DNA from 2 places in the Devosia lacusdianchii genome. Region 2 is predicted to be linked to the other one. Evidence: predicted binding sites of a transcription regulator. Region 2 holds the regulator's gene; the other holds the start of a gene.
The links. Region 2 encodes PhoB, which activates phosphate uptake and scavenging genes when phosphate is short. Its sites were predicted from a motif close to TGTCATNNANCTGTCAT; they were not measured.

Region 1: phnF (phosphonate metabolism transcriptional regulator PhnF) is a predicted target of PhoB. The motif match lies at 12,596-12,612, and genes of this name have one in related genera.

The regions. Positions count from the first base shown of each region.
Region 1 is NZ_CP092483.1:416,923-432,827, forward strand. Features, by position in the region: gene MF606_RS02100 (metal-dependent hydrolase family protein) at 5-1,240, shown strand; gene MF606_RS02105 (CidA/LrgA family protein) at 1,291-1,671, shown strand; gene MF606_RS02110 (LrgB family protein) at 1,668-2,396, shown strand; gene phnE (phosphonate ABC transporter, permease protein PhnE) at 2,393-3,241, opposite strand; gene phnE (phosphonate ABC transporter, permease protein PhnE) at 3,245-4,150, opposite strand; gene phnD (phosphonate ABC transporter substrate-binding protein) at 4,216-5,139, opposite strand; gene phnC (phosphonate ABC transporter ATP-binding protein) at 5,178-6,005, opposite strand; gene MF606_RS02135 (alpha-D-ribose 1-methylphosphonate 5-triphosphate diphosphatase) at 6,078-7,277, opposite strand; gene MF606_RS02140 (phosphonate C-P lyase system protein PhnL) at 7,264-7,998, opposite strand; gene MF606_RS02145 (ATP-binding cassette domain-containing protein) at 8,007-8,828, opposite strand; gene MF606_RS02150 (alpha-D-ribose 1-methylphosphonate 5-phosphate C-P-lyase PhnJ) at 8,825-9,739, opposite strand; gene MF606_RS02155 (carbon-phosphorus lyase complex subunit PhnI) at 9,736-10,821, opposite strand; gene phnH (phosphonate C-P lyase system protein PhnH) at 10,821-11,357, opposite strand; gene phnG (phosphonate C-P lyase system protein PhnG) at 11,357-11,800, opposite strand; gene phnF (phosphonate metabolism transcriptional regulator PhnF) at 11,790-12,548, opposite strand; gene MF606_RS02175 (metallophosphoesterase family protein) at 12,663-13,784, shown strand; gene MF606_RS02180 (AAA family ATPase) at 13,781-15,905, shown strand, end outside.
Region 2 is NZ_CP092483.1:2,942,933-2,958,837, forward strand. Features, by position in the region: gene pstA (phosphate ABC transporter permease PstA) at 1-165, shown strand, start outside; gene pstB (phosphate ABC transporter ATP-binding protein PstB) at 236-1,018, shown strand; gene phoU (phosphate signaling complex protein PhoU) at 1,033-1,734, shown strand; gene phoB (phosphate regulon transcriptional regulator PhoB) at 1,857-2,558, shown strand; gene MF606_RS14520 (ABC transporter ATP-binding protein) at 2,748-3,509, opposite strand; gene MF606_RS14525 (FecCD family ABC transporter permease) at 3,506-4,585, opposite strand; gene MF606_RS14530 (ABC transporter substrate-binding protein) at 4,582-5,529, opposite strand; gene MF606_RS14535 ((2Fe-2S) ferredoxin domain-containing protein) at 5,526-6,284, opposite strand; cobalamin riboswitch at 6,385-6,593, opposite strand; partial or broken gene MF606_RS14540 (YnfA family protein) at 6,629-6,912, opposite strand; gene MF606_RS14545 (aminotransferase-like domain-containing protein) at 6,926-8,299, opposite strand; gene MF606_RS14550 (aminotransferase-like domain-containing protein) at 8,465-9,670, shown strand; gene MF606_RS14555 (DMT family transporter) at 9,719-10,204, shown strand; gene MF606_RS14560 (DMT family transporter) at 10,201-10,623, shown strand; gene MF606_RS14565 (aldehyde dehydrogenase family protein) at 10,664-12,103, opposite strand; gene MF606_RS14570 (fumarylacetoacetate hydrolase family protein) at 12,125-13,276, opposite strand; gene MF606_RS14575 (SIMPL domain-containing protein) at 13,460-14,176, shown strand; gene MF606_RS14580 (sulfite exporter TauE/SafE family protein) at 14,294-15,124, opposite strand; gene MF606_RS14585 (secondary thiamine-phosphate synthase enzyme YjbQ) at 15,124-15,546, opposite strand; gene MF606_RS14590 (OmpA family protein) at 15,806-15,905, shown strand, end outside.

The DNA.
Region 1 (15,905 bases), 1.8 Mb from region 2:
AAGCATGACGTCGAGCTATCTCTTCACCGGTGGGCGCGTTCTCGATGCGAACGAAGGCGCTCTCTATGACGGCCTCGATGTGCTGGTCACCGGTGATCGCATCGTTGCCGTCGGCAACTCGGTCGTGGCGCCATCCGACACGGTCGAGATCGCCCTTGGCGGCCGCACCCTGATGCCGGGCCTCATCGACTGCCACGTTCATGTCGTCGCCGAGACGCTCGACCTCTGGTCCAACATGACGGCCCCGTCGTCGCTGGCCGCCCTGCGTTCGGCCCGTGTGATGAACGAGGCGCTGCTACGGGGCTTCACCACTTTGCGCGATCTGGGCGGCGCCGATTACGGCCTGGTTCGGGCCGTCAACGAGGGCGTCATTGCCGGACCGCGCCTCGTCATCTGCGGCAGGGGGCTGACCACGACAGGCGGCCATGCCGATCTGCGCACCCGGACCGATGACCGCCCGGGCATATTCTCCGATCGCCTCGGTTCGATGGGCCTCATCGTCGATGGTGTCGACAATGTGCGTGCTGCCTGTCGCACCATGATCAAGGAGGGCGCCAACTTCATCAAGGTCATGGCCAATGGCGGCGTATCCTCGCCCAACGACCCGATCCATTCCATCCAGTACTCGCGCGATGAAATCCTCGCCATGGTCGAGGAAGCCGATAATGCGGGGCTCTATGTCTCGGCCCACGTCTATACCGATCGCGCCATTGGCCGCTGCGTCGAACTCGGCGTGCATTCGCTCGAGCACTGCAACCTCATTGAGCCAGAAACCGCTCGTGCCGCTGCTGCCAAGGGCTGTATCGCCGTGCCCACCTTGGTCGCTTACGATGCCCTCGCCATCGAAGGCGAAGCCCTCGGTCTCGGCGCCGCCGAATTTGCCAAGATCGAAACCGTCCGCAGCGGCGGTCTGCGCTCGCTCGAAATCATGCGCGATGCCGGCCTGCCCATGGCTTTCGGCTCCGACCTGCTGGGCCAATTGCGCAAGTATCACTGCATGGAGTTCGAGCTTCTCGCCAAGGTGCTAACCCCGCCTGAGATCATCCGCTCCGCCACCACGATCGGTGCCCTGCTGTGCCGGCTGGAGGGTGAGGCCGGCGTTATCGCTACCGGCGCTTCCGCTGACCTTTTGGTTGTCGACGGCGATCCGCTGAGCGACATTTCCCTGTTGCAGGGCGACGGCGCTCATATGTCGGCGATCATGACCCGCGGTCAGTTCGCCAAGAACCGGTTGAACTGATCCTGCCAAGCCGCAAGATGGCTCAACGCCACGTTCCCTTGTGAGTCGCGATGCTATTCGGGCTGTTCGTCCTGTTGGCCTGCCAGCTTGCCGGTGAGGTGATTGCCCGTGGGCTGGGACTGCCCATTCCGGGCCCGGTCATCGGCATCGTCCTGCTTTTCGCGCTGCTCACTATCCACGGCCGGATGAAACAGGCCGAAAAGGCCGAGCAGGGCGACGTCGCCAAGGCAGCCGATGGTCTCCTCGCCAATCTGGGCCTGGTCTTCGTCCCCGCCGGCGTCGGCATTTCGCAGCACTACCAGCTCATTTTCGACAATGGCATTGCCCTTATCGCGGCGCTCGTTGTCTCGACGGCGCTGACGCTGATCGTCACCGTGCTCGTGTTCCGGGCCGTTAGCCGCCTCGTCACGCGGGAGGAGAACCCGTCATGACCGGCTCTCCCGCCTTCGACCTCTGGGTCTATCTCGCCGCTAGTCCGCTGCTGTGGCTGACGCTCACCATCGGCGTCTTCCTGGCGGCCCAATACCTCGCCAGGCTCAGCGGCTTTCACACGCTGGTCAATCCGGTGCTCATCACCATTGTGCTGATCGTCCTGGTCCTGCAACTGACCGGCACCAGCTACAATACCTATTTCGATGGCGCCCAGTTCATCCATTTCATCCTCGGGCCGGCGACTGTGGCGTTGGCCGTGCCGCTCTACCGCAGCCGCAAGCTGGTCCGAGCCTCGGCGCTGCCAATCCTGGCCGCACTCGCGGTTGGCGCGCCCTTCGCCATGCTCTCGGCCACCGGCATTGCCCTGCTGCTGGGCGCGGCGCAGCAGATTGTCCTGGCGCTGGTGCCGAAATCGGTCACGGCAGGCATTGCCGTCGGTATTGCTGGCGAGATCGGCGGTGAACCGGCACTGACAGCCGTGCTCGTCATCTCCACCGGCATTCTGGGCGCTATCATCGTCACCCCGCTGATGAACGCGCTGAGGATTACCGACTATGCCGCACGTGGCTTCGCTGCCGGCCTCACCTCGCACGGCATCGGCACTGCCCGAGCCTTTCAGGTGAACTCGGTCGCCGGCACCTTCGCCGGCCTGGCCATGGCCCTCAATGGCCTTGCGACCGCGTTCCTCGCACCACTGATCTTCCGCACGCTGTTCGGTGCCTAGGCACTCGGCTTGTCGTTGATGATGCGGGCGCGAATGCGCATGGAGATCGCATCGATCACCGCCACGGTGACCAGGATCATCAGGATGATGAAGGCCGCCTCGTGCCAGTTGTTGATGCGAATGCGATCCGACAATTGCAGCCCGATGCCACCCGCACCGACAATACCCAGAATGGTGGCCGAGCGGACATTGGACTCGAAGAAATAGAGCACATGGCTGATCATGACCGGCAGCACTTGCGGGAACACGCCTAGCCGAACCGCATGCGTATCGCTGCCACCCGCGGCGCGCACGCCGTCCACCGATTTCCGATCGACATTCTCGATCGCCTCGGCAAACAGCTTGCCGAACACCATGACGTCGCCAACCGCGATAGCCAGCACGCCCGCGAATGGCCCCATGCCGACCGCCGACACGAAGATCAGCGCCCAGACCAGCCCGTCAATGCCACGAAAGCCATCGAAGACGCGGCGCAGGCTGAAATGGAACAGCCAATTGGGCACGATATTCTTGGCGCCCAGGAACCCGAGCGGCAGGGCAATCACCGCGGCGATCAGCGTGCCTAAAAAGGCCATGGCCAGCGTTTCGAGGATTGCATAGCAGAAGTCAAAGAAGCTCTCGCCCGGCCACGGCGGCAGCATCAGCCGCACCAGCATCCCAAGCTTGGACAGCCCGTCGAACACCCGCAGCGGCGACGCGTCGATCCACCAGAGGCCGAAGGCCAGAACGGCCGCGAAGACAAGCCACAGGCCCCAGTCGCGCGCGCTCTGACCCCAGGGCCGACGCAGCAACGCTGGATTGATGCTCTTGAGGCGGGCGATATCGGCTTGCGTGACGGTTTGCATGGTTCAATGCCCGGAAATGAGGTCTTGGCCGATCATGCGATGGCGGACGGTCTCGCACGCGATATCGATGATCGAAACCACGGCGATCAGCAGCAGCATGATCGCGGAAATGTCGGTGTATTCGAACTGGCGGATGGCGACATAGAGCTCCTGGCCAATGCCACCGGCCCCAACGATGCCCAGCGCCGAAGCGCCGCGCACATTGATTTCAAACCGCAGCAGCAGATAGCTCGCATAATTGGGCAGCGCCTGCGGCACCACGGCCAGTCGCATCACCATCGGCCAGTTGCCGCCTGCCGCCCGCACACCCTCGATGCTGCGCGGGTCGACATTCTCGTTGACCTCGGCAAACAGCTTGCCCAGCGAGCCGGCAGTATGCACTGCGATCGCCAACACGCCCGCAAATGGCCCAAGGCCAAAGGCGAACACGAAGATGAGCGCGAAGACCAGTTCGGGAACGGTGCGGCAGAATTCGAGCACGCGCCGGGAAACGAAATAGAAGCCGTTGTTCGGCGTCAGGTTGCGCGAGGCGAAAAAGCACAGCGACAGCGCGAGCACACCACCCAGCACTGTGCCGACAAACCCCATCAGGATGGTTTCGACCAATAGCCGTAGCCAGAACCGCAATCCCCAATACCATTCGCCCAGATCGGCTCCCAGCGTCTCCAGCGACAGGCTGGGAATGGTGCCCGCGATATAGGTCCAGGCCTTGGGCAGACCTTGCATCAACCCGGAAAGGTTGAAATCGCTGACCGAGACCGAAGCAACCAGTGCCGCGAGGAACAGCACGCCATAGAGCATCGTCCACGCGTGCCGCACGCGCTTGGCATGCTGGTAGCGCGCCTCGAACGACGTCAGGCGGTCATGCCGCGTTGTACTGCTGCGCTGTGGCTGGTCGAGCGTTGTCATCGAAGCACTCCTCGCAAAAGGCGATGGACACGCGAGCCGGCGGCCTGCGTGTCCATCAAGGTCAATCAGTTGGCCGCGTTGCGACGACGGTCTTCGGCATTGTGTTCGGTGATGGCGATCACATCGAGATAGTCTTCGTGCTTGGCCTCGACATAGCCGCTCGACTCGCCGCGGGTATAGGCGGCAAAGCCTTCCGGATCCTTGGTCGGGAACGCCATCAGCGCGGTCTTGAATTCATCCTGCAGTTCCTGCGGTAGACCCGTCAGGATCATGACAGGTGTGTTCGGGATGACGGGCGAGGTCCAGATGATGCGCACCGCGCCCTTTTCGATCAGGCCCTTCTTTTCCATGGTCTGGATATTGCCGGCGGTCTCGTTGCGCCAATGGGTGGCCACCGCTTCGAACGTGCCGTTGACGAGGCCGATTACGCTCTGCTCATGGCCGCCGGAAAACGCCACGTCGCTGAAATACTCGTCGGCATTGGTGCCCAGCTCGGTCGAGAGGTAGTAGGACGGAACGGCATAGCCCGAGGTCGAGTTCGGGTCGGCAAAGGCGAAGGACTGGCCCTTGATGTCTTCCAGCGACTGGTAGCGGCTGTCAGCGCGCACGGCGATCACCGAATAGTAACCGCGATTGCCGTCGCCATCGAGGGTGATGGCAACCGGAGCGATGGCCTCGCCCATGATCTTGCGCGCCAGGGCGTAGGCAGCCGGGCCGACCGAAGCGATCTGCACGTGGCCCGAGCGCATCGCTTCGATCACCGCGGCATAGTCGGTGCCGCGCACGATCTTGACCGGCACGCCCAGCTCGCGGCTGAGGTAGTCGGCATAGGGCTCGTTGCGGGCAATGGCGTCGGTCTCGTTCTCGCCCGACGAAATGCCGATGGTGAGTTCGGGATACTGCTCCCGCCAGTCCTGGGCGAGGGCAGGGACGATGAGGGCGACCGAAATCAGTACGGCCGCAGCGCTGCGGCGCACGAAAGTGAACATTGGTTTGCTCCAGGTTGTCGGTAAGAGGGGCGGCGGCGCTACTGCGCCTCGGCCATTTCTCGTTGCATGGCGGCGCTGGCCGACATGTGAGCGGCCATGGTCGACGTCAGACTTTCATCCACGGCGTTTTCAGTATCGCCGCCATAGATTTCGTGGATCACCCGCGATGTCAGTTGGGCGGGCGATCCGTCGAAAACCACGTGCCCATGCGCCATCCCAACGATGCGGTCGCAATAGGCGCGGGCGGCGTCGAGCGTATGCAGGTTGCAGATAACAGTGATCTTGTCATGCTTGTTGATGGTCCGCAGCGCATCCATGACCAGCCGCGCATTGCGCGGATCGAGCGATGCGATCGGCTCGTCGGCCAGGATCATGCTGGGATTCTGGATCAGGGCGCGGGCGATGGCCACGCGCTGCTGCTGCCCGCCCGATAGGGTATCGGCGCGCTGCAGTGCCTGCGGCAGCAGGTCGAGCCTGTCCAGCGCCATGGCGGCGAGCGCGCGGTCCTGTACTGAAAAATGCTTGAACATAACAGGCAGCGTCCCGGCAGTACCGATCCGTCCGATCAAGACATTGGTCAACACGTCGAGCCGGTTCACCAGGTTGAACTGCTGGAAGATCATGGCGCAGCGCGCCCGCCAGGCGCGCAATTCGCGCCCGGCCAGTGCCCCCACGTCGGTGTTTTCGAACTGAATTCTGCCCTGGCCCGGCGTGGTCAGCCGGTTGATCAGCCGCAGCAGCGTCGACTTGCCGGCGCCCGATCGTCCGATAATGCCGACCATCTGGCCGCGCTCGAAGCTGAGAGAAACATTGTTGACCGCGATCGTGTCGCCAAACGTCTTGGTGATCTTCTTCAGTTCAAGCATGACCCACCCTGAATGCCCGCTTTGGGCAGTTCGTTTCCGATTGGCCGACGCTAACTCGTCCGCATGACAGCGTTAACTCATTCGAATGACATGCTCGTGACGCAGCAAACTATTGGCCGTAGGCACGCTTCCATCCGAATAGACCACGGCACCCTTGCTCAGCGTTGCCCGCACGTGACCGACGCCGCGATCATCGGCGATGATCAGGTCGGCGCGCAGACCCCCGCGGATCTCACCGCGATCTTCGAGCCCCAGCGCCTGGGCCGGATTAATAGTCGCGAGCCGTGCTGCCCCCGGCAGGCCCTCAGGATCGCTCTTGGCCAATACCAGCACGGCCGGCAACATGGCCGAGGGGTGATAGTCGGCAGCCAACAGGTCGAGCAGGCCTTCGGCATGCGCATCGCGCGCCGATAGGTTGCCGGAATAGGACGTACCGCGCAGCGCATTAGGGGCGCCCATGGCATTGGCCAGGCCGCGCGCCTTGGCCTCCCGGGCCGCTTCCAGCGTCACCGGGAATTCGCTGATGGCGGCGCCCAGGTTCTGCATCTGCGCGACCTTTTCCACCGTGTCGTCGTCATGGCTGGCGAGCGGCACGCCGTGCAGGGCGCAGTACTGAGCAATCGCCCGCAGCGTCGCTGTCAGGTCGCCCGCCGTTTCCTTGCGCTCGCGGATGCGTTGCTCGAGATTGGCCGCCGCCTGCTCGATGGTGATGCCCTTGGCCTTGGATATGTTCGCCGCCTGCAATTCCAGGTCGCGATACTGCCCCTGGCCCGGCGTGTGGTCGCAGAGCGAGATCAGGTCGACCGAACCCTCCGCGATCAGTTCCTTCACCACCGATAGCGCGGCCGGGAAGGTCACTTCGAAGCGGGCATGCACCCGGTGATCGACCAGCAGCATCTCGGCATGCGAGCGGATCGCGCGGATCATCTCGCTGGTAAATTCGTAGCTCCGCATGTGTCCATAGGCCGAAGACGGGCTGAACGATACCGCTGCGTAGGCGGTGGTGATGCCCGAATTGGCCAGCTTGCGATCGAGATCGCGCAGGCCCATTTCCATCGGCATGCGCACATTGGGGCGCGGCTCCAGCTCGCGTTCGATCATATCGCCATGCATGTCGATCATGCCCGGCATCAGGATCAGGCCGTTGCCGGTGATCTCCGCATCGGCGACCGGCTCCTCGCGGATTTCGGCGATGAGGCCGTCTTCGATGCGCAGTGCGCCGTTTTCGATGACCCGGTCGGCCAGGACAATACGGAAATCAGAGAGCCACATGGTCTGCCCGTTCGCTTTCATCGGTGATGGCGCGCGTTGCCAGGTCGATCTCGCGATCGATGAGGTCGGCCACGTCGCCGGGATGGTGGAAGACGCCGACAATAGCGACGCCTGCGGATTTGAGATCGGCCAGACGGCGTACCAGCGCGCTGCGCGCGCCGACGTCGAGCGATGCCGTTGGTTCGTCTAGCAGGAGCAATCGCTGTGGCAAAATCAGGGCCCGAGCCAGATTGACCTTTTGCTGTTCGCCGCCCGAAAACGTGCTCGGATAGGCGCGCCAAAGCTCGGGACGCACCCCGAACTGGTCGAGCCAGTGCCGGGCCTGATCGAGCGCTTCTGCCTGCGATTGACCGGCCAGCAACAGCGGCTCGGCCACGATATCCTGCGCCGCCACGCGCGGACGGGCATTGAGGAACTGGGTGACAAAGCCGATCTCCTGCCGCCGCAGCAGCGCGATATCGACGTCTGCCGCATTGGCCAGATCGATCTCGCCGAGCCGCGACTGATACCAAAGGTGCCCGGCCACCGGCAGATAGCTGCGCCACAGCGTACGCAGCAGGGTGGATTTGCCGGCGCCATTATGCCCGCGCAGCAGCAGGAATTCGCCTTTATGCAGGTCGAAGCTGATGTCTTCGAAAGCATGCAGCATGCTGTCGAGATGATACATGCGGAAGGTTTTGGTCAGTCCTTCGACGCGCAGCAGGGGTAGTGCGGTGGACATGCTGGCCCCTAGAGTTTGGCGTGAACGAGTTGCTGGGTGTAGGGGTGCTGTGGGTCCTGGAACACCTGGTCGGCCAGTCCCCGCTCCACCACTTCGCCATGCCGCATGACCAGTACGCGGTCGGCCATGGTGCGGATCACGCCGAGGTCGTGGCTCACCAATACCATGGTGATCTTGCGGTCGCGCTGGAGGCGCTTGAGCGTATCGAGCACCAGTGCCTGCACGCTGACATCGAGTCCCGTCGTGGGTTCGTCGAGCAGCAAGAGCGCCGGTTCGAGCGCGATGGCCTTGGCCAGTTGTACGCGCTGCTGCATGCCGCCTGACAACTCGATCGGCCGCGCGTCCATACGATCCAGCGGGAACTCAGAGGCCTCCAACGCCTCGCGCGCCTTGCCGCGCAGCACGTCAAAGCTGCGCTCGCCCGCAATCAGCAACCGCTCAGCGACATTGCCGCTGGAGCTATGCTTCATCAGCAGGCCCAGATGCGGGTTCTGGTAGACGATGCCGATGTGGCGAGCGCACAGCATGCGCCGGTCATAGCGGGCCATGTCGAACAGATTGCCATCCTCGCGGTTGGGCAGGCGCAGCCGATAGTCGCCACTATCAGGCGTGTCTTCGAGGTTCATCATGCGCAGCAGCGTCGACTTGCCTGAGCCGCTCTCACCCACAATACCCATCACCTCGCCGGGATAGACCGTGAGATCGACATTGCGCAGGGCCGCGACATTGCCGTAGCGGCGCGACACGCCGCGCATGCTCAGCAGCGGTTGGGTGCGGGTCAGTTGCGGCTCCACCCGCTCCAGCGGCGCAGCGCTTGTGTCGATGCTCATGCCGAGAACTCCCCATTACGATACCAGGTCTGGCCGACCTCGACCGCTTCGCCCTCGGCCTTGCGGATCGCCTTGATCCCCAGATTGCTGTCGGAGACCTCGAACGCCGAACCGCCGCCCTCGATCGGGATTTCGTTCATGAAGAAGCCACTGACGCCCGAGCGCTTGCACACCAGATGCGCGTGGTCCTCGACCAGATAGGGCCGATCCGAGAACACCAGCGGTTCCACCCGCGTAAACGGCGGCACGGCGAACAGCCTTTTCTCGCGCCCTGCCGACAGGAAGGTCAGGTGTCGCGCCATGTTGAGCTTGGGCACGTCCCAGCGCGGAATGGGCGACGGCGTCATCACATGCCGGCCGTTGACCAGGCTCGGATAACCCGCGCCCTGCATGATGCGTCCCTTGCGCACGATCTGCTCATAGAGCGTCAGCCACAGCTTGCCGTAATCGGCATCGGCATGCATCTGCCGCGCGATCGAGATATTGGGCTCCACCCCGCGCAAAGGCTCCGGGTTCGGCACCTGCAAGACGAGAATCTGGTCGTCCCGCATCGTCTCTTCCGGCACCCGGTGGCGCGACTGCACAATCGAAGCGTCGAGCGTGTCCCAGGTCTCGGCAGCGCCCGAAACCCGGCTGATGAAGCGCCGGATCGACGCCGCGTTGACGCCGTCATCGGCACCCTGGTCGATGACCTTGATCGTCGAGGCCGGATTGACCAGCGTGAGCGTCACCTGCAAGCCGCCCGTGCCCCAGCCGCGCGCCATCGGCACTTCGCGGCTGGCATAGGGCATCTGGCAGCCGGGCACGGCGATGGCCTTGAGCATCTTGCGGCGCAGCTCGCGCTTGGCCGACGCATCGAGGAATCCGTAGCTGGTCGCCGCCCAGGGCTTGGTGAGAGTGGAAAGGCTCATTCCGCGGGCTCCGTCTGAAGGATTTCTGCCGGTGCGGCGCTGGCGGTCGCCTGCTTGGCCTTGGCATCACGCATGGCGTCGAGCACCGACTGGAAGGTGACGTAGTGCGGCAGCTTGAAGTGGATGCAGAAGCCCGAGGCTTCGACACTTTCGGTGTGGTAGAGGTAGAATTCCTCGTGCACGGCCGAACCGACCGGCGCTTCGGCCGAGTTGAGATCGAGCGTCGCTGCGGCGATCACCTTGACCTCGTTCCAGCCGAAGGTCGCCGCGAACCCCAGTTCGAGATAACCGCCCTTTTCCTTGGATGTGACCTCGGCCTGGCTCACCCGCACCCGACCCGCCGAGAATGATGTGCCGCGCGGATGCCGCACCACCACCTCGGCTTCGGCCAGGCGCAATTCGTTGACGGTTGGATGCGCATTGCCGTAGCCGCGCATCGCGGCATAGCCGAGGGCCAATACGCCACCTGTCTCCGCCCGCGCCAGGCTCTGCAGCCGATGCGCACGTGATGCCGGAAACAGCAGCGGCTCCCGCGTCAGGTCTGGAATGTCTTCAGCGGCAACGTCCGATTCAGTCGCTGGCGCCACCAGCCCCTGCCGCCGCTGCCAGTCCGCCAGCGCCGGCTGTCGTGCCGGGGCAGGGCGGTCAGCCGCTTCCACCTCCGGCGGGCTGAACGGCGTTCCCTCCAGCACATCGGTGGCCAGCACGCGGTGCGAATAATCGAGCGTCGGCCCGAGAATTTGGCCGCCTGGAATGTCCTTGAACGCTGCCGAAATCCGGCGCTGGGTCAGCAGGTCCGCCTGCTGCACGGGCGCGGCAATGGCGATACGCGGCTGCGTCGTGCGCCAGGCGCGCAATACCAGCACCGCCTCCGAAAGCTCGCCGCCCGTCTGCGCCAGCGCCAGCGCCGCCAGCTCCTCGTCATAGAGCGAGGCTTCGCCCATGACCCGGTCGATCAGATAGGGCATGGATTTGCGGATCGCGGCGACGCGCTCGGCGTCGATCGCCCCCAGGTCCTGCCGGAACAGCCGTTCGGCCTGGTCGATGGCCTTTTCCCCGCCACGGGTTGCAACATAAGCCATCAGAGCACCTCCACCATGGTCGAGCGAGGGATGCCGATGACCGCATCGTCATCGACCAGCAACAGGTCGAACCCCTCGGGATAGGCGCAAAGCTGCGCCCGCAAAGCCCAGAATTCCGGTGGCAGGCTCAGTGACACCTCCCGCGCCCGCTCGACGCCCGGTCCAGTCAGCCGCAACCAATACTCGCCGTCATGCCGCGTCCGCATCGCCAGCGTCGCGCCATCATCGGGATAGAGCGCGCTGCCGCAGCGCAGGGCTTCGAGCCACGCCGTTCCGCCCAGCGTGTCCACAAACACATGGTCGGCTTCCTCAACCTGGCGCGTCACCCGCGCCCCGGTTTGCGCGACCCGAGCCATGAGGTCAGCGCTATCGGCGAAAACGGTGCATTCGAGATCGATCAGCGCTTCGATAATGCCGCCGAGTCCGGCCTCGGGCAGCGCCCGGACTTCACCCGGCCGCGCCATGGACCACATCAGCGCTTCGAACGTGGCGTTGGATCGGGCTTCGGCCCGATCGGGGGCTGCAACCGTCAACATCAGAACGTCTCCATTTCAACGCGCGTGGCCTCGACCTGCCGCATGCGCATGTCGTCCTCGGCTGTGAGGTAAGCCCGCTCGCTATCGATGAAGGTCGTGACGGCGGCGTGGGCGCCGTTGGCTGCGATGCTGAGGTCGATCACCGCCATCGCCATGGCGCGTTCAAGATCACGGCCAGTGACCATGCCGTAGCCGACATGCCCACCGCCATCAGTGATATGCGCCTCGCTGACCAGCACTTCGCCCAGGTGAAAATCGACATTCGCCACCGTGTCGCGCAGCGGCACCATCACGAGGCCTGTGCGGTTGGTCACGACTTCGATATCGCCCAGCCCATCCAGCACTGCTTCCGCCAGTGCCTTCAGCCCATCCGGTCGGGCGCGCGCCAGCACATTCAGGATCGCGGCGTGGTCCGGCCCGCCGCCCGTGCTTTCATTGAACATCGTCGGTCCTTTCGGTCGCCATCGCGCCCGTCGGGGCGGTTTCGAAGGTGAATTGCACGCGATCACCCGCCCAGGCCGCTTCCGAGAAGCCGATCGGCGCGCCACTCAGGTCCACGTCGGTCTTCTGCACGATCAGCACCGATTGGCCCGGCCGCATCATCAGCAGCGATGTCTCGTGCTCGGTGGCGAGGCGGGTGAAAATGGTCGTGCTTTGCCGGCGGTAGTCGGCAATGCCATAGCTGCGGTAGATTTCGGTGATCGACCCGCCGGCCTTGCGTCGTTCGGTCAGGTCGGGAAAGCGCGCCGCGTCATGATAGGACCAGCCCAGGCTGATCGGCAGCTCATTGGCAAAGCCGCGCCATGAGCGCGCCGTTACCAGCGCACCGGGCTCGAGCTTGAGCGCCGCGGCGACGCGTGTGCTGGCCGGTATCTGCATTTCCGAAAGGCTCTGTCCCGACGCCGTCAGCCCCTGCGACAGCAGGTTTTCGCGGAAGCGCGTGCGTGGCCCGATGACATAGTTCAGCAGCGGCGCGCGCTCGACGAACGTGCCCCGGCCATGCTCCACCCGCAGCTTGCCCTCGGCCACCAGCGCCGCCAGCGCCCGGCGCAGCGAATGGCGTCGCGCGCCATAGAGCAGGCACAGTTCAGGCTCGGACGGCAGCCGGGCATCGGGCGTCAGGTGCCCTGACGCGATCTCGTCGCTGATCTTGTCGCGCGTGGTCTCCCACGTCTGCCCTCGACTGCGCATTCCAACCATCGCTACTCATTCGGATGAGTCGGAAATAGCCCCCGGGCGTAACAGCCGTATGACGGTAAAGCCAAGGTTGCATTTGGCGCCGCTCTGAGGTCTGTGTGGGCGCAAATGTTTCGCTTCGTTCACAGCTCCGATCTCCACATCGGCAAGCGCTTCGGCAATTTGCCGGAGGACTTGCGCGGACGCCTGCGCGAGGCGCGCCACGGCGCCATCGCCCGCTTGGCCGACGCGGCGCGCAACCATGGCGCGAGCACGATCCTGCTGGCCGGCGATACCTTCGATACCGAAACGCCATCCCCCGCCATGCTGCGTCAGGCGCTGACCGAGATGGGGCACCACGCGCCCCTCAACTGGGTCCTGCTGCCGGGTAACCACGATAGCCTGCTCGCCGACCAGCTTTGGGACGCTGCGCGCGCGGCAGCCCCGCCAAACGTCGTGCTGGCGACCGAACCTGCTATCGTGACCCTCGCGCCCGGCGTTGCGCTGCTGCCCGCTCCCTGCACCACCCGCCGGCCAGGTCGCGACCTCACGGCCTGGATGGATAGCGCCGAGACGCCATCCGGCACCTTGCGCATTGGTCTCGCCCACGGCCCGATCCAGCAATTTTCCGAAGACGCCGTCGCCTCATCGGTCATTGCGCCCAACCGCGCCGCGCTGGCCCGTCTCGACTATCTGGCACTCGGCGACTGGCACGGCCAGGTCGCGGTGAACGAGCGCACCCGCTATAGCGGCACGCCCGAACCCGATCGCTTCAAGCATGCCAAGCCGGGGCAGGCCCTAGTGGTGAGCGTTGCTGGCCCCGGCGCTCTGCCCGATATCACGCCCGTCGATACCGCCAGCTTCGCCTGGCAAACACTCCCCCTGCCGCTTCTCTCCGACGACGGCGCCGCCGCACTCGCCGTGCTGTTGCCCGATGCGTCGCTGCGGCGGCAGACATTGCTCCGCATCGAAGCCGCCGGTCGTGTCCGCATGAGCGGTCGCGCCGCCCTCGCCGCCGCCGTCGAACAGGCGGCGCCTGATTTCGCCCACCTCGAACTCGATGCCACTGATCTCGCGACCGACTGCGAGAGCACCGACCTCGACCTAATCGATCGGGCCGGCGCTCTCCGCGACGCGGCCGATGCATTGCTCGCCGAAAGCACGGACGTCACCCGCTCCGCCCGTGAGCGCGATATCGCCCGCGAAGCACTGGTGCGTCTCTTCACCTATGGCGAGGCCATCGCGCCATGAAGCTGACGGCTCTGCGTCTGCACAATGTCAAGCGCTTCGGCGGGCAGGGCGTCGCCATCGAAGGCATTGGCGACGGCGTCAACGTGCTGAGTGCCCCCAATGAATATGGTAAGTCGACCTGCTTCGAGGCGCTGCATGCCCTGTTCTTCCAGCCGCATACCGGCACGCCCAAACCGGTGCAATTGCTGCGTCCCTATAGCGGCGGCAGCCCGTTGGTGGAGGCCGATATCGCCACCGATGCCGGGCACTATCGCCTGACCAAGCAATACTATGCTGGCAAGCGCGCCACCGTGACCGATCTCGATACTGGCCGTCTCATCGCCCAGGCCGATGAGGCCGAAGCTTTCATCGCCGATCTCACCCGCGGTGGCAGCGCCGGGCCGGCGGGTCTGCTCTGGGTGCGCCAGGGCATTACCGGCATCGAGAGGCGCAGCAATAGCGAGGAGGAAAGCGAGACGCGGGTGCGCGAAAGCGTGCTGACCTCCGTGCAGGGCGAGGTCGAGTCGCTCACCGGCGGACGGCGCATGGCCGAGATTGCTGCGGCGTGTGAGGAGGAGCTTTTCAAGCTGGTGACGGCAACGTTGAAGCCCAAGACCGGCGGCCGCTATGCCACGGCGCTCGGCGATCGGGACCGCCTGCTTGCCGAAGAGCAGCGTTTGGCGGCCGAAGTCACAACGCTACGCGAAGCGCTGGACCAGCGTCGACGCACACGCGCCCGCCTCGCCGAGATCGAAAATCCTGAAGAGGAAGCCGCACGCCTCGCCGCGGTGACGGCAGCCGAGGCCGCATTCGAGGCCGCCAAATCCCACCACGAGGCGCTCAAGGCTGCCGAGGCCGAAGCGGCACTGGCACGGCACCGCCACGAGGCGGCACAGATGGCGCTGGAGGCATTCGTCGCCGCCTCGCAGCAAGCCGACATCCTCGAACAGCGCCTCGTTCCCCTGCAGCGTCATCGCGACGATGCGCTGGCCCGGCGCGAAAGCGCCGCCGCCGACAATGACCGTGCTGCCGCCGCCATCCAGCTTGCCGAAACCGAAGAGCGCGAAAATCGTCAGCTGCTGTCGCGCCTCGAAACCGCCCTGCGCGCCCGCGACGCGGCCGAGCAGCTCAAGCAATTGCGCTCCCGGTTGCAGCAGGCTGACCGCGCTCGCTTGCAGGTGGAGGAAGCCGAGGCGGCGCTGGCAATCCTGGCCCTGTCGGATACGGCGTTGGAGCAATTGCAGGCGCTCGACCTCGAACTCGTCCGGCTAAAGGCGGCGCAGGATGCCACCTTGCCGACCTGGCGACTGGACCCCGCGCCTAATGCCGGTGCCCAGGTCAGCCTCGACGGACGCCCCATCGAGGCGGGTCGCGACCACACATTCTCCGGGGCGGCGCGGCTCGATATTGCCGGTGTCGGGTCGCTGACCCTGCGTTCCAATCGTCCAGCGCAAGCCGGTCAGGCCATGGAACAGGTCGCCGCCAAGCACAAGGCGCTGCTGGCCTCACTGGGTGTGGAGAGTCTGGCCGCGGCACGGCAGCGGCAAGCGCTGGCGCGCGACAAGACGAGCGAACTGGATTTGGCCCGGCAGCGTCTTGCCGACCTCGCACCGCGCGGTCTCGTGCCGCTACAAGCCGAGATCGCTCGCCTGGCCGAACTCGATGCCGAGGCGCTGGAACTCAAGGGTGATCCGGAGCTGGCCCGTCAGGCGCATGCCGTGTCCGAGCAGCAGGTGTCCGCCACCCGCAATGCCGCACGCGAAATCCAGCCCATTCTGGGCCTCGCGGTCAACGCTCTGCTCGATGCTGAGACCGCGCTGGCCGCCAACGCCGCCGAGCGCGCAAGTCTCGAGTCACAGCTCGGCCCTGCCGCCGAACGGCCGGCCCGGCAGCGGGCACTGGCGGAGGGCAACGCCGCCAGTTTGGCGGAGCACGAAAGGGCCGAGGCGCATGCCGCGTCGCTGCGCAGCGCTGGGCATGATCTGGCCGCCGCTGACACCGCTTTGCGCCGGGCTCGCTCCGTGCAGCAGGCGGCGGTGCAGGAAGTCAACCAATTGCGCATGACGCTGGCTGACCTTAACGGACACATCAATGGCCGCGCCGATGCCGCTATCGAAGAGGTCTGGCAGGAGACCGCGGGGC
Region 2 (15,905 bases):
CAGGCCACCGCCTTGCCAGTCCAGATTTATCTCTGGCAGGGCAACGAAAACCGCAATTTCTTCGAACCCCGCACCGCCGCCGCCATCATGGTCCTCCTCCTCGTGATGATCATGCTCAACGGCGTCGCCATCTACCTGCGCTCGCGCCTCGAAAAGCGCGCCTAGGACAAGGACACGCCAAATGGATATGGTCGCCGGCAAGGTTAAGATGACCCAGCAATCAGTGAACACCACCATGAATCCCACCGACATGCTCGACCGCCAGATCCGGCTCACCGCCCGCGATGTCACCGTCCACTACGGTGCCAAGCAGGCCCTGCACGGCATCTCGATCGACATTCCCGATCGCGCCGTCACTTCCTTCATCGGACCCTCGGGTTGTGGCAAGTCCACCTTCCTGCGCTGCATCAACCGCATGAATGACACTATTGAAGGCGCCAGGGTCGGCGGCACTATCAAGCTCGACGGCGAGGATATCTATGATCCCGCCCTCGACGTCGTCGAGCTGCGCGCCCGCATCGGCATGGTGTTCCAGAAGCCCAATCCCTTCCCCAAGTCGATCTACGAGAACGTTGCCTATGGCCCGAAAATCCACGGCCTGGCTCGTTCCAAGACCGATCTGGACGAGATCGTCGTGTCCTCGCTCCGCAAGGCCGGCCTCTTCGAGGAGGTCAAGGATCGCCTCAACGAAGCCGGCACCGGCCTCTCCGGCGGCCAGCAGCAGCGCCTCTGCATCGCCCGCGCCATCGCCGTCGGTCCCGAAGTCATCCTGATGGACGAGCCCTGCTCGGCCCTCGACCCGATCGCGACCGCCATCATCGAGGAACTCATCGACGAACTGCGCGAGAACTACACCATCGTCATCGTGACTCACTCCATGCAGCAGGCTGCCCGTGTGTCGCAAAAGACGGCCTTCTTCCACCTGGGCAATCTGATCGAGGAAGGCGTCACCGAAGACATCTTCACCAACCCGGTCAACAAGCAGACCCAGGACTACATCATGGGCCGCATCGGCTAAGGCGAGGAATCACAATGGCTACCGAACACATCGTTTCGTCCTACAATGACGAGCTTGTTGCTCTCGCCCAGACCATCGCCGAAATGGGCGGGCAGGTCGAAGTCGCGATCGAGAACGGCACCAAATCCCTGCTCAAGCTCGACCGCGAGCTGGCCGACGTCACGATCATTGCCGACCAGCGGATCGACGACATGCAGCGCAAGATCGATGACATGGCCGTCTCGATGATCGCCCGCCGCCAGCCCATGGCGTCGGATCTGCGCGCCATCATCACCGCCATCCACGTCGCTTCCGATCTGGAACGCGTCGGCGACATGGCCAAGCAACTGGCGCGCCGCTCGCTCAAGCTCGAGGGCATGAGCCTGCAACCCACCTTCTACAACGGCGTCAAGAACATGACGGCGCTGGTGCTGCGGCAGATCAAGGAAGCGCTGGATGCCTATTCCAACCGCGATTCCGCCGCCGCTATCGAAGTGTGCAACCGCGACGACGAAGTCGATGCCATGCACACCTCGCTGTTCCGCGAACTCCTCACCTACATGATGGAAGATCCGCGCAACATCACGCCCTGCACGCATCTGCTGTTCTGCGCCAAGAGCCTCGAACGCATCGGCGACCACGCCACCAACATCGCCGAGCGCGCCTACTACTTGCAGACCGGCAAGCAGCTCACCGCCGACGTGCAGGAGCTGCACCGAACCCAGATCAAGGCCTAAGCCGCAAGAAGCGCTGAAGCCTCCCAACCACCGGCCCATACCTCCCCCTTGATGGGGGAGGCTAGGAGGGGGTGGAGCCACACGCACCGACGTGGTGCCAAGAGACCCGACGGGAGCCACCCATGCCCGCGACCATCCTCGTCGTTGAAGACGAAGGCGATATCGCCATCCTGCTGCGCTACAACCTCGAAGCCGAGGGCTTCCGCGTCGTCACCGCCGAAACCGGCGACGAGGCCCAGCACGCCATCCAGGAGAAGCTGCCCGATCTGATCCTGCTCGACTGGATGCTGCCGGAAATCTCGGGCATCGAACTCTGCCGCCGCCTGCGCGCCCGCGAGGAAACGGCCCGCGTGCCGATCATCATGCTCACCGCCCGCGGCGAGGAAGAAGAGCGCGTTCGTGGTCTTGCCACCGGCGCCGACGACTATGTGGTGAAGCCCTTCTCGGTGCCCGAACTGGTCGCCCGCATCCACGCCCTGCTCCGCCGTGCCAACCCGAACCTGGTCACCGCTGCCCTCAAGGTCGGCGACCTGGAGCTCGACCGCACCACCCACCGCGTACGCCGCGCCAACCGCGACGTCCACCTCGGCCCCACCGAATACCGCCTGCTCGAATATCTGATGCGCCATCCGGGCCGGGTATACTCCCGCGAACAACTGCTCGATGGCGTCTGGGGTAACGACGTTTACGTCGATGAGCGCACCGTCGACGTCCATATCGGCCGCCTGCGCCGCGCCATCAACCGCGGCCGCGAATCCGACCCCATCCGCACCGTCCGTGGCGCCGGCTACGCCTTCGACGAGAGATTTGCCCAGGTGGCTTGAGCCCCTTGGGCTTGCTGCTCTCACGGTGCCGTGCGGACGCGCAACCGATCCCCCATGGACCTCATCCTGAGCCTGTCGAAGGACGAGGTCGCGGCCACGGCTTGCCGGGGGCCCAATGACGCGTCATCCACCAGCGCAGCCCCTCCCCCTATCGGGAGGCTGGGAGGGGGCGTTCAACAAAGACACCCCTCACAGCGGATAAAACTCGATCCGCGGCACGCCCTCCTCCAGCCGCACGGTGGCGCCCACGCCATAGACATCAGCGATCCGTTCCGCCGTCAGCACCTCGGCCGGCGATCCAATCGCCACCACCCTGCCCTCGGCCAGCATCACCAGCCGGTGGCAGTAGCGCGCCGCCAGGTTGAGGTCATGCAGCGCCGCCAGCGTCGTCGTCCCCAGCCGCCGCACCAGCGCCAGCAGCTCGAGCTGGTGGCGGATGTCGAGGTGGTTGGTCGGCTCGTCCAGCACCAGGAACGGCGCCTCCTGCGCTAGCGCCCTCGCCACCAGCACCCGCTGCTTCTCGCCGCCCGATAGCGTGCTGAAGCTGCGCCCGGCGCAGTGGGCCATGCCCACCGTATCGAGGCACCGCGCCACGATCGCCCGGTCCTCCGGGCCGTCATTGGACAGCACAGCCTTGTGCGGCATGCGGCCCATGGACACCAGTTCACGCACCGTGAAGTCGAACTCGCCGGTGCGTTCCTGCGCCACCACGGCCATGCGCCGCGCCGCCTCGCGTGCCGAGAGCCGCCACACGTCGTCGCCCAGATGCAGCACTGCCCCGCCCATCGGCTTGAGCACCCGGTAGATGGTGCGCAACAGGCTCGATTTGCCGCTGCCATTGGGACCCACCAGGCCCACGAACTCGCCGTGTTCCACGCCGAACATCACCGAATCGACGATCCGCCGGTCCGCCGCCTCCACCGAGACGCCCTTGACCCATACCTGGTTCATGCCGCCTCCCGCTTGCGGCGCTGCGTCGCCAGCATCCAGATAAAGAACGGCCCGCCCAGCAACGCCGTGATCACGCCCACCGGCAATTCCACCGGAGCAAAGGCCATGCGGGCGATCACGTCGACCCAGATCAGGAAGATCGCGCCCACCAGCACCGCCACCGGCACCACCCGGCGGTGATCGCTGCCGACGAGCATGCGCACCACATGCGGAATGACCAGGCCGACAAAGCCGATCGCCCCGCTCACCGCTACCATCACGCCCGTCAGCAGCGACAGCACCACGAACAGCACCAGGCGCAACTGGCCGACATCGACGCCCAGCGTCCGCGCCGTCTCGTCGCCAACCAGCAGCGCATTGAGCGCCCGCCCGTTGACCGCCAGGTAGATCGTGCCGATCAGCAGCGCCGCGCCAGGCAGTCCCAGGTCGCTCCAGGCGGCTCCACCCAGGCTGCCCAGCAGCCATTCCATGGCGTTGCGCGCCAGCTCGCGATTTTCCGAGGTCAGCACGATCAGGCTTGTCAGCCCCGACAGCGAATAGCCGCAGGCCATGCCGGCCAGCACCAGCCGCAATGGCGACATCTGCCCCCCGGCGATCGCCACCAGGAACACCAGCACGAACGATACCAGCGCGCCGGCAAACGCCCCCGCCGGCACGGCATAAAGTCCAAGTCCGGCCAATGCCCCGGTGCCCAGCACCAGCACAGCGCCCACCGAGGCCCCCGATGAAATGCCCAGCACATAAGGGTCGGCCAACGGATTGCGCACCACCGCCTGCATGGCCACGCCCACGGCCGCGAGCCCACCGCCGACGAGCGCTGCCAGCAGCACGCGCGGCAGTCGCAGCGTCCAGACGATGCCCTCCTCGGCCGCCGTCCAGTCGCCGGCCGCGCCGGTGATCTTGGCCAGGGTGATACGCCACACCAGGCTGGCGTCCAGCGGCACCGGGCCGATGGTCACCGCCAGCGTCAGCGATAGCGCCAGCGCCAACCCAAGGGCCGCAACGATGAGCGCCACCGGCAGCGCCCGCAAATGCTCCCGCCAGCCGGCGGGAGCATTGAGTGTGTCCGTGGTCACGGGAACAGTTCCGGATAGAATCCGGCCGCCAGCGTCCGCACTGCCTCGGGGTTGCGCACGCCCTCGAAGGCCGAAGGCAGCGGCAGCACCACGAAGCGGTCGTTCTGCACGGCCGGCACACTGGCCAGGGCCGGATTGGCCTTGAGCAGCGCAATCTTGTCGGCGGCGCTCACCTGGCCATAGTCGTTGATCACAATCACCTCGGGCGCCCGCGCCACGGCTTCTTCCCAGCTCACATTGGCCCAGGTTTCGTCCACGTCGGCGAACACGTTGACGCCGCCGGCCAGTTCGATCAGGTGCGTCTGCAATGCCTTGCCTGTCGTGTAGATGGCGTCGGTGCCGCTGTCATAGACCATGACCGTCACTGGCGCGACGCCGGCCGCCTTCACCGTGTCCTGCACCGCGCCGATGTCGGCCTTGATGCTCTCGATCAGCGCATTGGCCTTGGGCTGGATGTCGAAGATCTGCCCCAGCTTGGCAATGTCCTCATAGACCACGTCCATGGTCGCGCCCTTGATCAGCGTACCGGTCACCGCATAGGCGTTGATGCCAAGCTCGCCGAGCTTTTCCACCGGCGCCACCGCCGTGTCGCGATAGGCGCTGAGGCGGCCGAAGGTGAAGTCGGCATTGGTGCCCAGCACCACTTCCAGCGATGGCGACCCGGTGCCATCGGACAGGATCGGGATGGCATCGTACTCGGCCTTGAGGCTGTCGAGCACCGGGTGGTTCATATAGGCGGTGCCGACCATTTTGGGCGCCAGGCCCAGCGCCAGCGCCAGCTCGGTGGTATGCCCGTTGAGCGTCACCATCCGCTCCGGCGCCTGCTCGAATACCAGCGTGGTTTCGCCATTCTGGATGGTCAGCGGGTAGCTGGTCTGCTGCGCCAATACCGGCGCCGAAACGGCCAGCAACAGGCCGGCCGCAAACAGGGTCGTCAACTTCATGGGGTCTCTCCAGATGAAAGGGATGGGGTGTCCAGCGGCGCAACATGCTGGACGATCAGGTCGGGCAGCGCCTCGCCGGCGCCGATGACGGTGGTGACGAAGCGCTCCACCGCCGCGCGGTCGAGCAGGCGGTACCATTCGCCGCGCGGATAGGCGGCCAGCAGTGGCCCCTGGCTGCACGGGTAGAGGCAGCCGGTCGTCGCCACCAGGCACTCCTTGCTGAGGCCGGCAGCGGTCAGTGCTTCAGTGAGCGCAATCTTGAGATTGGGAGCGCCGCGGAAATGGCAGCGCGGCCCGGTGCAGACCAGCAGGTGGTGCTTGAAGGGCGGCGCCTTGTTCCAGCCCGGCTTGCCCAGGCTCGGCTTCTGGTCGGTGATCGCCACCGCACCGTCGGTCCGGTCCACAGCGGCCTGTGCCATGCGTCCAAGCATATCGGCGTCGATCAGATCGTCATCGCCCAGCAGCAACTCGACGCCGTCACCGCGCTCGGCCTTCCAATGCGCCAGCACACCTGGAATCCAGGCCGCCAGGCTCTGCGAAAACGGCAACCCCAGCAGTTGCACCAGTATGCGCCCATGACCCTCATCGGCCAGCTCATCCAGCACCATGCCCAGATGCGGGCCGGTGCCCTCCAGCCGCACCAGCCGCGCCGGCACAGGCGATGCCGCGAGCAGGCCTTCAGCCAGCGCCGCCTGTCGGCCGGCACTCAGATATTGCTGGGATATGCAGAAGACTATTGCGTCAGGTCGAGCCATCTCGCCTTCTCCATAAGGGAGAAGGCCAATTCATCGACCGTGCCACGAAATTCGTGCCAGGTTCCAATCGCGCCCCCTGCCGGGGCACCTCGCCCGGCTACTTGGTCTTGCGCTCTGGCAGGTCTCCTGGCTCGCGGCTCTGGCGCTATCCGCAGCCTTCCCGGTCCCGGTGGACCAGTGGCATGCGCACGGATGGCTCGCCGCTTACAGTTGCGAGGGCAGCCACGGTATTGGCCCCTGATGGGTAATCCGCACCGTGTTCCCTTTTAATCCGCGCGTCCTGGCGGAACCGAAAGCGCGTCACTGGTAGCCGATCGCTTTTCCCCTCGCAAGAGGGCCGTCGGCTAACCGCGCGGCGCGAAGAGGATGATGCCAGCCGCGATCAGCGCCAGCGCGCCGCCGGTAAGGTCCCAGCGATCGGGCACCCGCCCCTCCACTGCCTACGGCCAGGCCAGCGACGCCACGATGTAAACGCCGCCATAGGCCGCAAAGGTTCGCCCGGCATGCTCGGCCGGAGCCAGCGTCAGCAGCTAGGCGAAAGCCACCAGCGCCGGCACGCCCAGAAGGCAAAACACCCGGCAATCTCGGCCAGCGCCGCCCCGGCATAGATCAGCGCCGTACTCACGATTACAGGCACGGCGCTACACCAGCACGTCTTCGTCGGTCGCCAGTATCTCGGCTATGATTTTGAGTCCGCGCTCCAGCATTGGCCGCGTCGGCGGCGCCATGATGCAGAGGCGCACCCCGGCCACCGGCGCCTCCCCCACCTGCACCGCCGTCGGTGGCGTCAGGCGCACCCCGGCCTCGCTGGCGCGCCGCGAAAATTGTTCCGCCCGCAATGCTGTCATCGGCAGCCACACATGTGGCGCCCCGCCAGGCATCGGAACGCTGGCTATGCCCAGCGCGACCTTGGTCAGCGCCAGCCGTTCGGTTGCCTCGGCGCGGATCGCGGCGAGTGCCTCCGCCGCTAGCCCGGTTTCGATCATCGCTATGGCAAGTTCGGCCGCATAAGGCGGCTGACCCCAGCTTTCCGCTCGCAACCGCCGCCGCACGCTCGCAGCCAGCGATGCTGGCGGCGCGATCACCCCCATTCGCACTAACGGGGTCAGGCTCTTGGATAGGCCCGTGACATAGATCACACGGTCAGGCACCAGTTCGCGATAGGTCAGGTTCCCCTTGGCCGCGTAGAACCCATAGATGTCGTCCTCGACGATCATCGCCCCGCGGCGTTCGGCGATGCGGGCCAGAGCCCGGCGCCGCTCCGGCCCCGTCTCGAACCCCAGCGGGTTCTGGCAGACCGGCGTGGTGTAGACGATCCGGGCACCGGTTGCCGCCAAAGCGGCGTCCAGCGCTTCGGGAATGAAGCCCTCGCTGTCATGCGCCACCGGCGACATGGTCATGCCAAGGTTGGTTGCAGCCGCAATGGCACCGGGAAAACTCGCGCTCTCGGTCAGGATGATCGTCCCGGCGATATCACGCAACGCAGCGAAGGCGAGATGCAGCGCCTGCTGCGCACCGTTGCAGAGAAGAATTTCGTCGGCATCAACAGCGGTGCGCGTCTGGCTCAACCACCCAGCCATGATGCGCCGTTGCCGCGCCGTCCCGCTGTGATCCTCATAGCCACCGAGGACGAGGCGGAGCGCATGCGTGTTGGCCAATTCCGTCGCCTCGGCCAGTCTCTGCGCACTGATGACCGGCGGCGGTGCGTTGATCGCCAGGTCGATGATACCACCATCGTCCTCGCCCACAGCCGAACCGAGCACGAACGTCCCGCGTCCGATTTCTCCCCGAACCACGCCACGCGCGCTAAGCGCATCGATAGCGCGGGTCACGCTGCCGATGGATACGGAAAACTGCTGCGCCAGCTGCCGGTGCGTCGGCAGGCGCGCCCCAGTCCGATAGCGCCCCTCGGCAATGGCCATCTCGACTGCGCTGGCCAGCCGCTCGTGCAGCGGCTGGCCATTGTCAGGCAGGTTCAACATTGTATCGCTAACGGCAGAAATTGTATCACTCATGAGCGAAGCCTTACGCTGAATGACACTGATTGTCCAACGCTCCATTAGGCCCCAAACAAGCTCCGGCCGGCGCCATCAGGCCAAGTCACATCCAATTATGTCAATACTATTGACATAACAATGATTGCCTGTTTGTATCACTCGTATCATTGCATGGTGAGACAAATGACGCCATCGGAATTTCGCCTCTCGTCCCGCGCCCAATCGATGAAGGCTTCGGAAATCCGCGAGCTGCTGAAGCTGGTGGGCAAACCGTCGATGATCTCGTTCGCGGGCGGCATACCCGATCCCGGCCTGTTCAATGTCGGCCTGTTTCAGGATGCCTGGCGTCACGCCTTCGGTGGCCCATCCATCGCCCGCGAGGCGCTGCAATATTCGACCACCGAGGGCTATGCGCCGCTGCGCCAATGGCTGGCCGACCACATGCGCAAGCTCGGCGTGCCCGCGACCGCGGAAAACATCCTCATCACCTCAGGTTCGCAGCAGGGGTTGGACCTCGTGGGCAAGCTGCTGCTCGACAAGGCCAGCAAGGTCATCACCGCGCGCCCGACCTATCTCGGCGCCCTGCAGGCCTTCTCCGCCCTCGAGCCGCAATTCGTTCCCCTCGAAGCACCGCAGCCGACCGGCCCCGATGCAGCCCGGCTGATCTACCTGGTCCCCGATTTCGCCAACCCAACCGGCCAGACCATGAGCCGGTCGGCACGCCAGAACGCCCTCGATCAGGCCAAAGTGCTCAACGCCGTGATCGTCGAGGACGCCGCCTATTCGTCCTTGCGCTATGACGGCGAAGACCTGCCCGCCATCGCCGCACTCGATGCCGCCGAGGCCGGCTCGATCGATGCCACACGCACGCTCTACTGCGGCACCTTCTCCAAGACGCTGTCGCCCGGACTACGGATCGGCTGGATCTGCGGCCCGGCAACCCTCATCCGCAAACTGGCCATGCTGAAGCAGGGCGCCGACCTGCACACCGCGAGCTTCAACCAGATGGTGATGCACCAGGTCGCCGAAATGGGCTTCGATAGCCAGCTCGAACGCATTCGCTCCGTTTACCGGGTCAGGCGCGATGCCATGCTTGCGGCGCTTGATCACCATGCCCCGCCCGGCCTGCGCTGGAAGAAGCCGGAGGGTGGCATGTTCATCTGGCTCGAACTGCCCGACCACATCGATGCTTATGTGCTGCTGGAGCAGGCCATCCGCCAGGACATTGCCTTCGTCCCCGGCGGCGCATTCTTCCCCGACGGCGCCGGTCGCAACACCATGCGGCTGAGCTTCTCACTGAGCGACGAAGCCCAGATCGAGGTCGGCATCTTCAAGCTCTGCAGCCTCATCGGCCAGCAGGCCATGGCCAAGGCGGTCAATGTGTACTGAGAAAGCCCGTGGTAAGGTTTCGATCCCACCATCGAATCGGACCTTCCCATGACCTCCGGCACCGAGCGGCTTAATCCGCTGCATCTGCTGGCCGCCTTCGGTACGGGCGGCCTGCTGACCCTTATGATTCATTTCAACGGCGAACTGGGACGCCACGGCAACGCGTTGTTCTCGTCCTGGGCGGCGCACGGCACTGGCACCGTCGCAGCCCTGCTGTTCCTCGCAATCCTCTATCGCAGCCGCCGCACCACCGCCGATAGGCCGGCAGGCAAAGCTCCGCTCTGGGCCTATCTCGGCGGCATTTCCGGCGCGGCGACGGTCATGTTGACCTCGACCACGGTCAACTCGCCGCTCGCTCTTTCCGGCACCCTGGCCCTGGGCCTCGCCGGGCAGGTGGTGTTTAGCCTCGCCGCCGATCGCTGGGGCCTGTTCGGCCTGCCCAAGCGCATCCCCGGCCCGCGCGACCTGGCCGCCCTGGCCCTGATCGTGGCCGGCAGCACGCTCATCATTCTCTTCGGCATGGGTGCGGCATGACCCTCTCGATCGCCTTCGCCTGCCTCGCCGGCATCCTCGTCGGCCTCAGCCGCCAGCTCAACGGACGGCTCGCCCTGTCGAGCTCGCCGTTGATCGCGTCGTTCTGGAACCACATTGTCGGCTTCGTCGCGCTGACCGCCCTGGGCCTCGCCATCGGCGGCCTGATCCCCGCGGGCGCTGCCCACGCCCCCTGGCACGCCTATATAGGCGGCCCCATCGGCGTCGTCTTCGTCGCCGCTGGCAGTTGGCTCATCCCACGCATCGGCGCCGTCAACACCGCACTCCTCGTCATCGGCGGCCAGATGGTCTCGGGCGTCGTGCTCGACCTGGTCCGACAAGTGCCCAGCACGCTCTGGGCCAGCGCGCTCGGTGTGGTTTTGATCCTGGCCGGCATGGCCCTGACCCAACGGCGGCGTTAGCCCCTTCACCTCTCCCTTTGGGGGAGAGGTAAGGGTCCCCCTAGCCAGCAGCCGTATAAGCCGTCTTCACCACCGTGAAGAACTCCGCCGCATACTTGCCCTGCTCGCGTGAGCCATAGCTCGAGCCCTTGCGCCCGCCAAACGGCACGTGGAAATCCACACCCGCCGTCGGCACATTGACCATCACCATGCCCGCCTCGGCATTGCGCTTGAAGTGCGTCGCATATTTCAGCGACGTGGTGACGATACCGGCCGAAAGCCCGAATTCGGTATCATTCGCCGTCGCCAGCGCTTCCTCGTAATCCTTGACCCGGATCACCGACGCCACCGGCCCAAAAATCTCCTCGCGGCTGATCCGCATCGAATTGGTCGCCTCGGTGAACAGCGTCGGCTGCAGGAAGTAGCCTTCGGTCGCCGCCTTCACCAGCTCGCCGCCGGCTGCCAGCTTGGCCCCTTCGGCCTTGCCGATGGCGATATAGTCCGTGTCCTGCTTGAGCTGGCTCGGATCAACCACCGGGCCGATCTCGGTATTCTTGTCGAGCGCATCGCCAACCCGCAGGTTACGCGTCCGCTCGGCCAGCGCCTCGACGAACTTGTCGTGGATGCCCTCGGTAACGATGACACGCGAACTCGCAGTGCAGCGCTGCCCCGTCGAGAAGAACGCCGACTGCGCCACGCTCTCGACCGCGACCTTGAGGTCAGCGTCATCCAGCACCACGGTCGGATTCTTGCCGCCCATCTCAAGCTGGAACTTGCGGTTATGCTCGATCGAAGCCGCCGCCACGCGCTTGCCGGTGCCAACGGAGCCGGTGAAGCTGATGGCGTTGACATCCTTGCTGTCGAGCATGGTCTGGCCAACCACCGAGCCTTTGCCCATCACCAGGTTGAGCACGCCCTTGGGCAGACCGGCGCGCACCAGAATATCGACGATCGCCCAGGTCGAACCCGGCACCAGGTCGGCCGGCTTGATCACCACCGTATTGCCGTAAGCCAGCGCCGGCGCAATCTTCCAGGTCGGGATGGCGATCGGAAAATTCCACGGCGTGATGATGCCGATCACCCCGATCGGCTCGCGCGTGATTTCGACACCCACGCCAGGACGCACTGATGGCAGCACTTCGCCAGCAAGCCGCAAGACTTCGCCTGCGAAAAAGTCGAAAATCTGCGCCGCACGGGTGACTTCGCCAATGCCCTCCGGCAGCGTCTTGCCCTCTTCGCGGCTCAGCAGTTCGCCCAATTCCGCCTTGCGTGCCAGGATTTCCTGGCTGGTTTTGCTGAGGATGGCGTGGCGCTCCAGAATGCCCGAGCGCGACCATGCCGGAAACGCGGCCTTAGCAGCGGCTATCGCCTGCTTGGTTTCTTCGGCCGTAGCGCGAGCATAAACGCCAACGACTTCCGCGGTATTGGACGGATTGATGTTCTCGACCCCGTCCGAGCCCACCCATTCCCCGTTGATGAGGTTCTTATGCAATTCAGCCATTTGGGATGCCTTTCGGTGGGACTAAAGGAGGTCGGCCTTGGCCAGGTCACGCAGCAGATGGCTGGTGCCGTACGTCCAGGGCGGACATTTGGTGGAGAGGTTCACACTGTTAGATAATGTACCCAGCGCCGGTGTCGAGATAGCGACAATGTCGCCCAGCTTATGGGTAAAGCCCTTGCCGGCGCCATCACGATCCTTGACCGGAGCAAACATGGTGCCGAGATAGAGCACTAGCCCGTCCGGATACTGATGATGGCTGCCGATCGTCGCAGCGACCAGCGATTCCGGCGTGCGCGAAATCTGGCTCATCGAGGAATGCCCTTCGAGCACGAACCCGTCCTGGCCTTCGACACGCAGCGCGATTTCCGACTGCTTGACCGTCTCCAGCGTGAAATCGCCATCGAACAGCCGGATGAACGGACCGAGCGAGCCAGACGCATTATTGTCCTTGGCCTTGCCCAGCAACAGCGCCGAGCGGCCCTCGACGTCGCGCAGATTGACGTCATTGCCCAGCGTCGCGCCGATAATTTCGCCCTTGCTCGTCACCAGCAGCGCCACCTCCGGCTCCGGATTGTTCCAGCTCGATACCGGATGCAGCCCCACCTCGGCGCCAAAGCCAACCGAACTCATCGGCTGGCCCTTGGTAAAGATTTCGGCGTCCGGCCCGATGCCGACTTCCAGATACTGGCTCCACACGCCCTTGGCGATCAGCGCTGCCTTGACCTTGGCTGCCGTTTCCGAGCCGGGCACCAGTTCGCTGAGATCGGTGCCGATCAGCTCCAGGATTTCGCCGCGCAGCGCATCGGCCCGCGACTTGTCGCCCCGCGCCTGCTCCTCAATGACGCGCTCCAGCAGCGACACCACGAAGGTCACGCCCGACGCCTTCACCGCCTGCAAATCGATCGGCGACAGCAGGCTGGGATGTACTGGGGCATGATGGCCGGCGACGCTATTGGCCAGCACGGCATCGGCATTACCGAGGCTGACCCCGGTAGCACCGCGCACGTACTCGGCAGCTTTCCCGCTCTCGGCGATGTCGCGAACAGTCGCAAAACCCTTGGCGGTAATATCGATCAGGTCGCTATCGCGGACCGTGACCACCCGCGGATGCGGCAATCCCGGAACTTTGGCGCGGCCCAGGAGGATGCCGTCAGGATAGTGCTTGCCGCTCATTGCCTGCCCCTAAAATGTTAGGGCAGTGAGTACCGCACCGTACGCATGCGATGCAAGCCTCTTAAGTCATACTTTTGACTATGAACACCTCTCCACAGGCCCGTTCAACTCCCGTTCATCTACGCCGCAATACTGACGCAATGGATGGGGACTAGTCCCTCGCATCAGCCATGGAGTTTTGATATGCGTCGCCTTGCTGCCCTCGTTCCTTTCGCCCTTCTCGCCGGCCTGACCCTGCCCGCTTACGCCGGCACGATCTCGATCGAAGGACGCGGCGAAGTGACGGCCGCCCCCGATATGGCCACGATCAATTCCGGCGTGACCACGCAGGGTGCCACCGCGCGTGAGGCGCTCGACGCCAACACCGCCGCCATGGCCGAGCTGATCGCCGAACTCAAGGCCGCCGGCATCGAGGCCCGCGATATTCAGACCTCCGGTTTCTCGGTGAACCCGAACTATGTCTATACCGACGAGCGCGACGCCAACGGCTACACGCTGCCGCCCAAGATCAACGGCTACCAGGTCAGCAACACCGTGACCGTCGCCGTGCGCAAGCTCGATACCCTCGGCTCCATCCTCGACAAGTCGGTGACTGTTGGTGCCAACACCATCAATGGCGTCAGCTTCTCGGTGGCCGATCCGGCCGAGCTCTACAACAATGCCCGCAAGGCCGCTTTCGCCGACGCCCGCGCCAAGGCCGAGCTCTACGCAGTCACCGCTGGCGGTTCGCTGGATGAAATCGTGTCGATTTCCGAGACCCAGGGCTACAATTCGCCACAACCCGTCGCCATGTATGCCCGTGCTGACGCAGCCGGCTCGCCGGTTCCGGTCGAAGCCGGTGAGCTGAGCTTCGCCATAAATGTCAGCGTCCAGTGGGAACTGGACGAAGCCGCGAAATAACAGATCCAATACCCCTCTTCAGAGGGGGCTTGGGCGGTGGGGACGGACATTCGTAGTCACCCGTCCCCACCAACCGTTTCCAAATCCCCGCTCCGGCGGGGATTTTCGTTTGTGCTCCTACCCGGCCAGCACCTTCCACAGCATATTGAGCCCGACGGCCACCAGAAACGCCGCGAACACATATTTCAGCGTTTTCTGATCCAGTCGGTGCGCCAGCGCCGCGCCAAGGGGCGCAAAGACCGCGGCCAGTACGGCGACCAGCACCAGGGCGACCAGATTGATGTAACCGACGCTGAGCGGCGGCAATCCGGCCGTGCCCCAGCCCGAAATGATGAAGCCGAGCGTGCCGGAGATCGCGATGGCGACACCAATGGCTGCCGACGTGCCCACAGCCGCATGCATCGTCGCCCCGAACGCCACCAGCGTCGGCACCGTAAGCGACCCGCCGCCAATTCCCATCAACGAGGAAATGTAGCCGACGACAAATGCGGAGATCCGATGCGTCAGCGATGATCCATGCAGATGCCCCATCAGCTTCGTCTGAAATCCGAAGACGATATTGGCCGCAATCACAAAGGCCATGACGGCGAAGACGACGCGCAGCACGTCGCCGGAAAAGTAGCCCGCCATCAATCCGCCGATAAACGTGCCGGCGACAATGAACGGCACCCACAGCCGCAGCACCTTCACGTCCAGCGCCCCACGCTTGTAATGCGCCCGGGCGCTCATGATGCCGGTCGGGATGATGATGGCGAGCGAGGTGCCGACAGCCACGTGCTGCACCACGTCTGAGTCGTAGCCCAGGAAGGATAGCGCCGTGGCCAGCGCCGGCACGATAATCGCCCCACCGCCAATGCCAAGCAGACCGGCCGCAATGCCGGAAAACACCCCCGTTACCATCAGCCCCAAGACAAAGGGCCAGTAGCCGGCCAGCGTCGTCCAATCCATCAACGGTCCCCAATGATGTGGAGCACCACCTCGCGCCCATGCGGACGCTTGCGATGCTCGAAAAGATAAATGCCCTGCCAGGTGCCAAAGACCGGCGCGCCATCGACCACAGGAATGCTGATCGACGTCTGCGTCAAAGCTGCCTTGATATGGGCCGGCATGTCGTCTGGGCCCTCGGTGGTATGCACGAGCCAGTCCATGCCTTCGGGTACCGGACGCGCAAAGAAACCCAGCAGGTCGGTCTTGACGTCGCCGTCGGCATTTTCCTGGATCAGCAGCGAGCAGGACGTGTGACGCACATAGATCGTCAGCAGGCCCGTGGCGACGTCGCAATTGGTCACGAACTGCCGAACTGCGTTGGTGAACTCGTGAAGTCCCTGCCCGCGCGTTTGGATGGTGAGGGTGTCGACCGCCTGCTGCATGAGGTGGGCCTAACACGAAGCCGGCCGCGCGGCCAGCAGGCCACGCAGTAATCCGCCTTGTCCTTCTTGCCGCAATGGGGCCATGTTCGCACTGCCGTCTGGACGCGTGCAAGATTTGGAACCTTGCGCAAAGCCAGGCGTTGCGGGCCTTACGGGGAAAAGGCATCGTCTGCGAACATACCGAAATTCATTCAGTTTGCGTTCAGACTGCTCTGGCGATGCTCGGCACAAGTGCCATTCGACACAAAAGGAAAAAACAATGCGCCTCAGAAACTGGCTCCTGACCGGATCGAGCCTGACACTGCTTACAATGGCTCCGTTCGGGTCGTTCGCGCAGGACTCCGCTCCACCCGTCGAAC